2 regions of the Paenibacillus sp. OK076 genome follow, and region 1 is predicted to be linked to the other one. Evidence: riboswitches for the same ligand, from Rfam matches in the RefSeq annotation. Region 1 holds a riboswitch; the other holds the start of a gene.
The links. A riboswitch is a leader RNA that binds a small molecule or an ion and turns the genes downstream of it on or off. The one in region 1 is predicted to bind cyclic di-AMP.

Region 1 (5,414 bases):
TCGCCTTTACGCGTAGCATCTGCCTCCGGGATGAAGGCATGCTTGCAGCCAGGTACTTTATTGGCGATGATTTTACGAATACGTTCACCAGCATGATCCGGGTCTGTCAGTACGATGACACCACGTCTCTCTTGGGCAAGTGCAATGCGCTTTAGAATACGCTGGTTGATGGCCGACCCACCAGTCTCGATCGTATCTGCCTGAACCGCACGTCGAATAGCTACGGTGTCGTCACGACCTTCCACCACGATCACTTCTCTTATCATGTTCCATTTCTTCCTTTCTAACGCAAAAAGAAGAGGAATATCCTCTTCTCTGCCAAACGGCGGGGGAGACTGAATTCAGACCCCTCCGCCGCATATTCCGCATGAATCATTCATGCTTATATTTTATAGCATTCCCATTTCAAAGTAAAACGATTTTAGTTCGCTTCCGGCTTCACCGGACCAATCACATATACCGTCTTGCCTTTCTTCCGTCCGAAGTTCAGGGCATGCTTCACACTATCATAATACACATCAATTTTGTTGCCTTTAATGGCACCACCTGTGTCTTCCGCACGACGGAAGCCAAGGCCCTCGATATATACCCACCAGCCAATTGGAATGACTTTGGGATCAACCGCAATGGTACGTCCCTCGGTTACCCGAGTACCTGATGCCGTTTTTGTGCCGATACCGGGCTCTTCAGAAGAGTATGCCGTCATGGATACATTTTTCAACACTTTAGAATATTTAAAAGAACTGCCTGAGACGGTAATTACTTTGCTGCCCGAGGCAGCGGTTTTCTTCGAGTTCGTGGTTGTTGCTGTTTTTGTCGTGGAAGTCTGCGCTGATACCGTCTGAATCACTGGCTCTTTCACAACAGGTTTGGCTTTGGTACCAACGGCAATCACTTTATCAACGCGATTCGTTGCGACCGATTTACCCACCATTTTTTTGGAGACCAATTCTCCATCCTGGAACACCTTTTCAATATGCTGTACAAGCGTGCCTTCTTTACCGCTCACAATGACACGATTGTCGCCTTTGTACAAGCTAGGGTCAGCCGTTTTGATCACTTTATAAGCAATCGGCTGTTCCACGTCCACCGTACGCTTTGTTACCCGCACTACACGAATTTTCATATCCGCTTCGATAGTGGTTCCAAGCGCCGGATACACTTTGTCTTCACTTGCAATCTGAATACCTGATTTTTTAATCGCATCTTTTACCGATGAATCGGTTGTATACAGAGTCTTGGTGTCTCCGTCTGCCGTAATCTTAACTGGAACGGCCCGCTCAATAACGATGCGGTCTCCATCTGTAATCGCCCCATTCAAGGGCATGGATACCTGATCGTGAGGGCTGACTGTGATTGACTGCTCCTCCAGCATTTCCTGAAGCATTCCTGTACGAGTCTCTACCGCTTGAGCTTTGCCATCAATAACCAGTGAAATTTGTTTCCCGGCCTGACCGTAAACGACTAACAAGATCATGATTGTAAGCGCAATTGAGAAAATCGCGATCAATGCCATTTGACGCATGTTCTCATGCTTCCACCGCAACGCGAAAGACTTACTGGATGATCGTGACTCATGGGTCTCTTCTGGTTGGAATGTGCCCACTTCTCCGTCCTCCTTCATAGCCTCGCCGTCTAAAGTAATGCATGATGTCTTTGACGCGACTATACCAAATTTTCTACAGAACACAGATCGGACCAACATAATCCGGTTCTGCACCATGAATCAATCTTCGCAACATGATGTCATCCTCCTGAATACTTACCGTATGATGACCGTATTTCTTTTATTCAAAAACAAAAAAGCCAAAGAAAGAGTTTAAGAGGAACTCTTTCGTGGCTTCCGAATGATTCTGAATATCGGAAATTCATGCACGAGGTTGCCTCTCTTTTTCCGCTTGCGAGGTTAGCTGTCGGGTTCGGGCGAAAGAGAGCCGCCCTATCTCCGGTCATCCGCTCATGGCGGACGCCCTTGAATTCACCCCGAGACCCAAAGAAGAAATCAAATACGGCTTCGCAGATTCATACGCTGCTTTTGGGTCAGCGCATGTTGCGCATCGGCTGCAAACACCGATGTTTAAGCCCTATTGGTTCCCCCGCTCTCCGTTAACGGAGACTCAGCGAGACTGATTCATGAAAGTAATGTTGTTTCATCGGAAAGTGTCCCTTTGTTCATCCCCCGAACATCTGTCCAATTTTCCGCACAACAATTCACTGAAAAGATGATATCCTGTTTCTATGCATGTTGTAAAGCGTTGTTCAAGTACGTTTTTCTAAATATTTGGTTAAAATATTGTAATATTCTTGATTTATTTGGATCAAAAAGCAAATTAACTCCGCCTAACTCACTTTTTCACCCGTTTTGCTCGATATTTTAACGAATCCCAAATCGTTCCATGGCATTTTTGGTCGTTATTGCTGCAATTTCCTCTACCGAAATGCCTTTAATTTCCGCAGCTGCTTCTGCAACCAGACGTACATGCGCTGTCTCATTTCGTTTTCCACGATAAGGGTGAGGTGTTAGATAAGGAGCATCGGTTTCAATGAAAAATCGGTCCATCGGAACCTTCTTAAGCACCTCTTTAGGCTGCTTCGCATTTTTGAACGTGATTGGCCCTCCGAAGGAAAGATGGAAGCCCAAATCCAGGCACATTTTCGCCGTTTCCCAGCTGCCAGAGAAGGAATGCATAACACCGCCTACTTCTCCTGCCTTCTCTTCACGCAAAATCTTTACAATATCCTCATGCGCATCCCGGTTGTGAATGACAATCGGCATATTTAACTCACGGGCAAGACCAATTTGTTGTCGTAATACGCGATGTTGAACCTCTTTCGGTGAAGTGTCCCAATAATAGTCTAGACCAATTTCACCGATAGCTACCACTTTTTCATGCTTGCATAAAGACGCAATCCATTCCAGATCACCCTCCTGCATCGTGATTGCATCCACTGGGTGCCAGCCTACCGCAGCATATATAAAATCATAGGTTTCAGCCAGCTTCATCGTGGATGGAATAGTCTCCCGGTTAAAGCCAACGTTAATCATGCGACTAACGCCCGCATCCACAGCACGCTGAATCATTTCCTCGCGGTCCTCGTCGAATTGTGGTGCATCCAGGTGTGTATGTGTGTCGAACAACATCATGCTGTATTTCTCCCTTCATGTCGAATTAACGACTAGCTCTTTTTAATCCATCCGGTAAACTAACCAGAACATAAATATTCCTAAATTCGGTCATATTTTTTTCTTTATTTCATTCTATTAGCTCATTCAGCACATTGAGCACAACATGTAGAGCGAACAAGTTCTTCCTTATCTATATGTTGCTTATCTTTAGCCATCCGGGTTGTATTCTAATTGCTCTGATTACAAAATTATGTCGATCTACATGTACTCTCCATTAAAGCAGATTACTGTATCATGGAAAATAGCTCTTTTAGAAAGCTTTATTCACCAGACTCCTGAACAGTATTGCTGATCATTTAATGTGAGAAATAGGGGCGTATATTTGACGGTAATTCATGAACAATCGCATCCACCTTATTTTGCGGATAATACAAGTGATGCTTTCCGCGATGAAGACCACTGATTGAACGGACAATGTCGGATACCTCTGACAACTCATGTAACTTGTCTTGCCGATCAAGCAGCAGAATCTGCTTGTCCGTCGATTCATCCGGACGAAACACATCATACGGATTATCCGTTGGAAAATCAATTTCCAGATCATACTCGGGATTAAGACCCGCTGCAGTGAAGGCTTCCCGAATCTCTTCAATCAGGTTTACGTCGATCTGTTCAATCTCTACATACTTATATAATTTGCGATCTATAAAACGTTCGCATAACTCACTTAGAACAGCATCGTCCTCTTTGCGCCACTGCATAAATGCCGTCTGAATCAAAGCTTCGTCCAGCTGCAAGTATTCATCCACCGTTAAATCGCCGGCGAATAGCTGGGACAGTGGATCGATCATGAAGCGGAATTGGAAACCTTGCTGTATGAGACTTTTCGCCCGCTTAAATATTTGCCGCAATATAATTTCCGAACTTCGGGTAACCGGATGAAAGTAAATTTGCCAGTACATCTGGTACCTGGACATCAAGTAATCCTCCACGGCATGCATGCCCGACTCCTTGACCACAATTCTTCCGTGAAATGGACGCAGCATACGCAGGATACGGTCAAGGTCGATCGTCCCATAGTTTACACCTGTAAAGTAGGCATCCCGAAGCAAGTAATCCATGCGGTCCGCATCAAGCGGACTGGTGACCAAATTAACGACAATAGGTTGCTCATATGTCTTTTGAATAACAGAAGCCACTTTCTCGGGAAAATCAGGAGCATACCGTCTTAAGATCGCCCCTACTTCGGTATCACCTGTAATGATCCGACAAGTCCAATCCTCATGATTCATATCGAAAGCTTCTTCTATTGAGTGAGAGAACGGCCCATGTCCAAGATCATGGAGCAATGCTGCGCAAAGGGCTACCGTTTTTTCCTCCTTTGGCCAATCTGAATAGTGACTTCTTTCGAATTGGGAAATAATCTTACGCGTAATTTCGTAGACACCCAAGGAATGTGAGAAGCGACTATGCTCTGCACCATGGAAAGTAAGAAATGATGTTCCCAATTGACGGATTCGGCGTAAACGTTGAAATTCGGGCGTGTTGATCAACTGCCATATAATCGGATCTTGCACATGGATATAATTATGTACCGGATCTTTAAACACCTTTTCTTCCGTTAAACGCTGTTCCATGTCTGTTCACTCCTTTAATATCGTTTGTATTTGTCGCTTTTCAGTATAATACCACCAAGGATTCGACACAGTTTGACGAATCTTGTCGAATACTGTATTTTTGTCGTTTTCCAAATCGACAAAGCTGACATTGATGTTTAAATACGAAAAATAGCTCCCAATCCCTTACCACTCGTAATCTTATCAAAAACAGCCTTTATTTTAAGCTAATTTTAAGGTTGACTGTTTTGGGAATCGTTGGTATGATGAGTATCATAAAACATAAAATAATGTCGAATAATGACAATGATCGTTAGCTGAGAGGAGCACTGATTATAATGATGAAATCAACAGGTATTGTAAGAAAAGTGGATGAACTGGGACGGGTAGTTATTCCAATTGAATTGCGCCGTACGCTCGGTATTGGTGAAAAAGATGCTCTTGAGATCTATGTTGACGGCGAGCGCATCATGTTGAAAAAATACGAACCAGCTTGTATCTTCTGTGGCAATGCAGAGAACGTTACTTATTTCAAAGGTAAAATTGTTTGTAACGAATGTATTTCCGAAATCCCTGCACCTGTGACAAAATAAGAAATATCAGGTATAATGGTCTTATTAAATTGTTATTTCTAACCTTTTTATATTCCTTGATCGCCTTCCCGGTGTGAA
Region 2 (5,414 bases), on a different contig from region 1:
CTACTTCGTCTGATTTTCAAAAGGTCGTGGAGCAAGTGACCCGTACATCCTGGACCGATTATTTTAATCAATATGTATATGGAGATGGCATGGCTGACTTTGCAGTGGAGAAGATCACCATCAATCCTATCCTGAAAGACGGTCAAACGTTGTACGAGTCGTCTGTAACAGTCCAGAAAAAAGGCAGTGAATATAAGAAGGTGCCTGTTCGAATTATGTTCGAAGACGGGAAAACCATGACGAAAGAATGGGATGGCAGCGAGGAGCGCATTACCTACAAACTGACCTATACTTCCCCTGTTTCCTGGGCTATGACTGATCCGCTGTACACCATTGTGCTGGAGAACCATCATATGAACAATTTTCTGAAAGCCGGACTGGATGAGCCAACCAAATCCCGCTGGAGCATGAGTGCAACCAAACTTATAGAAGCCATATTCGGAAGTCTGTCATGGTGAGGTGGATACAGTGAAAGCGAAAATACGTGAAGGCTGGTTTCTCGTCCGTCAGCATATGTTCATTGCAGCACTTTTATTTCTCTATCAATTAGTATGGGGATACTTTCTTTATCGAATGGTTCAGTCAGCTGTGGTCCCGCTGCTCCTGCGTTATCCTGACCCTGATGCAGGGGAACTCAGTACAATTTTATTCAAAATGGAGAGCCAACTCGGCCTGACAACGAATCCGGAGGTCCATCGCTATTTATGGATTTTAGGGGCTATGCTGCTGCTACGGATGCTGATTAGCCCCCTCATTCAGGCAGGGCTGCTCTACTCGCTCCAGCATTATAATCATTCGGAAGAGCGCATTCCATTCATTCGTGGCATCAAAAATTTGTGGAAACCGATGCTGTTGCTTTACACCATTCGTACCCTTTTGCTGCTGCTGCCTGCTTATTGGCTCGCACCAAAGCTCTATTCTATCTTTATGGAAGGTTTTCATTCCCTCCATCTGCTCTTGCCTGGTATTCCCTATGTTGCTGGTTGGATTGTATACGGGTGGGTTATCCATCATATCCTGCTCTACATGCAGTTTGGTATCTCAGCTCCTGATGGGGAAGGCGGAGCGCGTGGTACGTTTCAAGCTCTATGGATTGCACTACGCCAGGTCATCACTCTGATCGGCATCGCTGTCATGCTGGGCGGCCTTCATCTGCTGGTCTTTGGTGCCTTTACTTCAGCTTCATGGTTACTAACGGGTTTAACTGGTCTTATACTACAACAGACGTATCCACTTGCCCGGTGCTTGCTAAGCCTATGGAAAATATGCGCCCATTTCCGGTTATGGCAGTCCAATTCGATCAAGGATTAACGTGCACGGTTAAAAATGGTTACCATCTCTATGTAAAGTTGTTTTCATCAAAAGCCTTTAAACAAGCAAACCTCGACCTTTCCCCGTCAAAGGTCGAGGTTTTTTTTGCTAATTTTGTTGTTAAACGTTGCCAAAGTGATATACCTCTGTTACAATAATCGCAGTGAGTTTTTAGTAACAACTTTGTAATCTTTACCTTCATATTTGTAACTACTTAAAATTTAATCGTCATTTCTTGATTTCGCAGGTGCATAACTAGCATAGCCAAATTCCTAGCACCTGGGAAGCGGGGGAACCAGTTATGGGTGAATTGATCTTGCAACAGAGGGATCATAGGGGACCTTCAACCGAATCCTTAAGCTAACCTCGCAGGCATTGGAAGGGGTATATCTCTTGTTTAAAAAGAAATTAACCGCAGCTGTACTTAGCCTCACATTTGCATTATCGCTTGGAGCAGGCAGCGCATTCGCAGATTCAAAAATGGACCAAGTCATTGATTCAGCAATGGGAACTACATACAAAAGCGGAGGAACAACGCTTAACGGCTTTGACTGCTCTGGGTTCACAAGTTATGTATTCGACAAGCTGGGTATTGATCTGGCTCGCCAATCGAGTTCACAATTCGACATGGGTGATTCGGTATCCCGTATGGAAATGAGACCAGGTGATCTGGTATTCTTCAATACAACGGGTAAAGGGGTCTCGCACGTAGGGATCTTTGTAGGGGATGGAAAGTTTGCACACTCCTCTTCTTCCAAAGGAGTTACCATCAGCGAATTAAGTGAAAGCTACTGGGCTAACCGCTATGTTGGCGCTAAACGCATTATGAGCACGGATGCATATGAGACATTGGCCATCGACTAGGGACAAGCTGAGCAACGTCATGCTGGAACAATAAAACTACTGTAACGAAGCATAATAGAACCGTCTGGTACATTCTCCGCAGGAATGGATCCGGCGGTTTTTTTGTGCTTCGTTTCCTTCAAAGCATTCGGGATAGCGATCAAACCTAAGTTTAAGTTTTTTAGAGCTATTTTCATTGCTTCGTCCGTGCTCTTATCATGTTTTTACCCATCCTACTATAATATAAACGAAATTACCGGAACTTTTGTTTCACTTTTTTTTCTAAAACGAGGACTTGCCAAATGAACGCCTCTTTTGTAGAGTGAAAACAAGCTTAGATATGGAATGACATATGGATATAGATATAGATATGGACAAATCAAAATCATTATCGCTTGTTCACAATGAGAGGAGCGTGCAGTTTTGTATGGATGAAGCCCCTGTGACGTTTCACGTTGTGCCCATGCAAGAAGAACATGCGGAGCTCATCTGCGATTGGCAGTATGACCCGCCTTATAATATTTATAGCTGGCTGCCCTGGGAGCAAATGAAAGCACTTGAAGTAGAATTCGGCGATCCCCAGCTACGGAAGGAACAATATGCGGTGGTGCTGGGAGAGGATGAGCAGATTTGCGGTTTCGCTCAATACTTCCCGCTTGAAGGTGTCACCCGCATTGGGCTTGGCATGCACCCCGATCGATGTGGCCATGGGCAAGGGAAGGCTTTTGTCTTGGCCATTGTGCAGGAAGCCATTCGCCGGAACCCTGCAAACGAAATTGATCTGGAAGTTCTGACCTGGAATGACCGGGCCATTCGCGTCTATCTCAAAGCCGGATTTGTTACGAAGGATACATACGAACGACAGACACCGAGCGGTTTGAAACCTTTTTACTGTATGGTCTATGAAGGTCCACGCGAATAAATAGTGCATAAAATCACCCTAAAAAGTCCCCGGTTATGTGATTAGTTCAAAAAATTACCACAAAATGCTATGATGTCACTACAGGTTCCGTTATAATGATATGGATAGTTTCAAGTTAGATGATCTTTCATTCTGGAGGGGACATAAGGGATGCACAAATGGATCATGAGCGGGGTATTTTTTGCAGCGTGCGCTTTAGCTATTGTACTAATGTTTACGCTTCCAGGGAAAGAGGAAGTTGCAGAAGAAGCGAAACCGACGATGCCACAAGTTACAATGGATGCAGGACAGGCTGAGGCACTGGTCAAAGCAAACTGTATTACCTGCCACGGTGATCAGCTTCAAGGGGGTATGGGCCCTAGTCTGCAGAAGATTGGTAGCCAGGACGATGTGGAGAAGATTTATACCACGATTGTCAAAGGTAAAAGCGGCGGTATGCCTTCGTTCAAAGACAAGCTGAAGGATGAAGAAATCGCGAATATTGCGATGTGGCTGGCGGAGAAGAAGTAAGGCTAGAAGACTAAGGCAGCGAATCATAGGATTCAGATTACACGCGTGTTAAAGCGAGGGACCCCAACCGTCCTTTCGCTCTCACGCATGCTCCAAGCCATCATCGCTCTGGATGCACCACGTAGTCGATCGTATTCCAGTGGTCGCTGAATTGATCAACTGTTCATAAGAAGAAGAGGCTCTTATTCCCCCTGTCGGGAGAGTAAGAGCCTCTTGGTCATATTCATGTGTTCAATGCGTAGGATGCTCCAGTAAGAAACATACGAGCCATGGCTATCCGGCTGCATAAGCGATCCCGATACAGCTGTCTATGACTCGTTCTAAGCAAAGCATCATACTTTACGGCGTCTTTGCCTGCTGCTCAGCCAGGAAAGCCTCCACTTCACGTGCGAACGGCATCCCGGACTGGGCGCCGAGCTTCGTCACGGACAGCGCAGCCGCGCCCATGGCGAAGCCAACTGCTGCGTCCAGCGTCTCTCCGCGCGCAAGGGCTACCGCCAGCGCGCCGTTGAAGCAATCGCCAGCGCCGGTCGTATCGACGGCGCTTACGGCGTAGCCGCGCGCACGGCACGCGCCGGCACGCCCTGCCTGTACGCGGCCGCCAGGCGCCGCCGCGTATACAGCCCCCTCGGGGCCGAGCGTCGTGACGACAGCGGCCCCGAGGGATGCGGCGAGTTCTACGACCGCCGCATCCACGTCTTCCGGCCGGAGATCATCCCGGCCGGTGAGCAGGGCGAGCTCGCTGCGGTTCGGCGTGACGACGTCGACGCACCGCAGGAGCTCCTGGGGCAGACCCGGCACGGCAGGCGCCGGGTTGAGCACCACCAATGCGCTGCCTTCAGCCGCCAGTTGGGCGGCGCGGGTGACCGCAGGCAGCGGGATCTCCAGCTGCAGCAGCACCGCTGCGGCTGCAGTCAGGCTTTTTACCGTATCCGCCTCTTCCAGCATCGCAGGCACAACCTGACCATTCGCTCCGGGAATGACAATAATCCGGTTATCTCCTTTGGAGAGCCAGATGGAGGCCGTACCCGTAACGGTATCATCCAGAATGCGAATCTGCGAGGCATCCGCCCCGCTTTCCGTCAGGCTGTGCAGTAGACGTTCACCAAACCCATCCGAACCTACCGCACCAATCATCGTTGTCTGTCCGCCCAGTCGTGCAGCAGCAACCGCCTGATTGGCGCCTTTGCCCCCGGCCAAATAGTGCAGTTCCTCCCCGCTCACCGTCTCGCCTTCCTCAGGGATGATATCCGTCTTCACCACCAGATCCATATTGAGGCTGCCTACAACAGCAATAAGAGGTTTGTTCTGAATATCGTCTGACATGTATGCTTCACTCATTTCTGGTAGTGCGATAATAACCGATCCAGGTTATTCCGACCTCATTTTCTCAAAAGCCTCGTTATATTGCTCTGCTTCTTTAATATCTACAGATGTGATGCCACCTTCATCCCATGATGTGAGACGCAGTGTGACTGTTGTATAGTCAATCGTAATGAAAGGGTGATGATTGAACGCTTCCGAAATCGCTGCGACCTCGTCCACAAATGCAATCCCTTTCATGTAGTTGGAAAATACGAACTTGCGGACAATCCATCGTCCCTCTTCCAGTTCCCAGCCTTCCAGCCTTCCCAGATGAGCTTCGACTTCCTCTTGCGTAAAAACCATACGTTATCTTCCTCCCCATATGATGGCTCATCACAGACACCTGTCCATGCTGCCACCGAAACCTTTGGTGCTACCATAGCAACCCAAACGCATAGGTCCACCGCCCTGCGGTTCGCCCGTTTCATGACTATCATCTTACCACGGACAAGCCTCAAATTCC

Region 2: another riboswitch for cyclic di-AMP. It lies ahead of BMY78_RS31720 (C40 family peptidase); the one in region 1 lies ahead of BMY78_RS31090 (3D domain-containing protein).

The regions. Positions count from the first base shown of each region.
Region 1 covers NZ_FOCH01000009.1:51,309-56,722, forward strand. Annotated here, with positions in the region: gene rnmV (ribonuclease M5) at 1-266, opposite strand, end outside; gene BMY78_RS31090 (3D domain-containing protein) at 422-1,606, opposite strand; cyclic di-AMP (ydaO/yuaA leader) riboswitch at 1,880-2,133, opposite strand; gene BMY78_RS31095 (TatD family hydrolase) at 2,375-3,145, opposite strand; gene BMY78_RS31100 (HD domain-containing protein) at 3,484-4,764, opposite strand; gene BMY78_RS31105 (AbrB/MazE/SpoVT family DNA-binding domain-containing protein) at 5,082-5,336, shown strand.
Region 2 covers NZ_FOCH01000011.1:28,764-34,177, forward strand. Annotated here, with positions in the region: gene BMY78_RS31710 (M1 family metallopeptidase) at 1-458, shown strand, start outside; gene BMY78_RS31715 (hypothetical protein) at 469-1,311, shown strand; cyclic di-AMP (ydaO/yuaA leader) riboswitch at 1,564-1,701, shown strand; gene BMY78_RS31720 (C40 family peptidase) at 1,705-2,175, shown strand; gene BMY78_RS31725 (GNAT family N-acetyltransferase) at 2,582-3,076, shown strand; gene BMY78_RS31730 (c-type cytochrome) at 3,227-3,586, shown strand; gene rbsK (ribokinase) at 3,926-4,912, opposite strand; gene BMY78_RS31740 (4a-hydroxytetrahydrobiopterin dehydratase) at 4,958-5,254, opposite strand.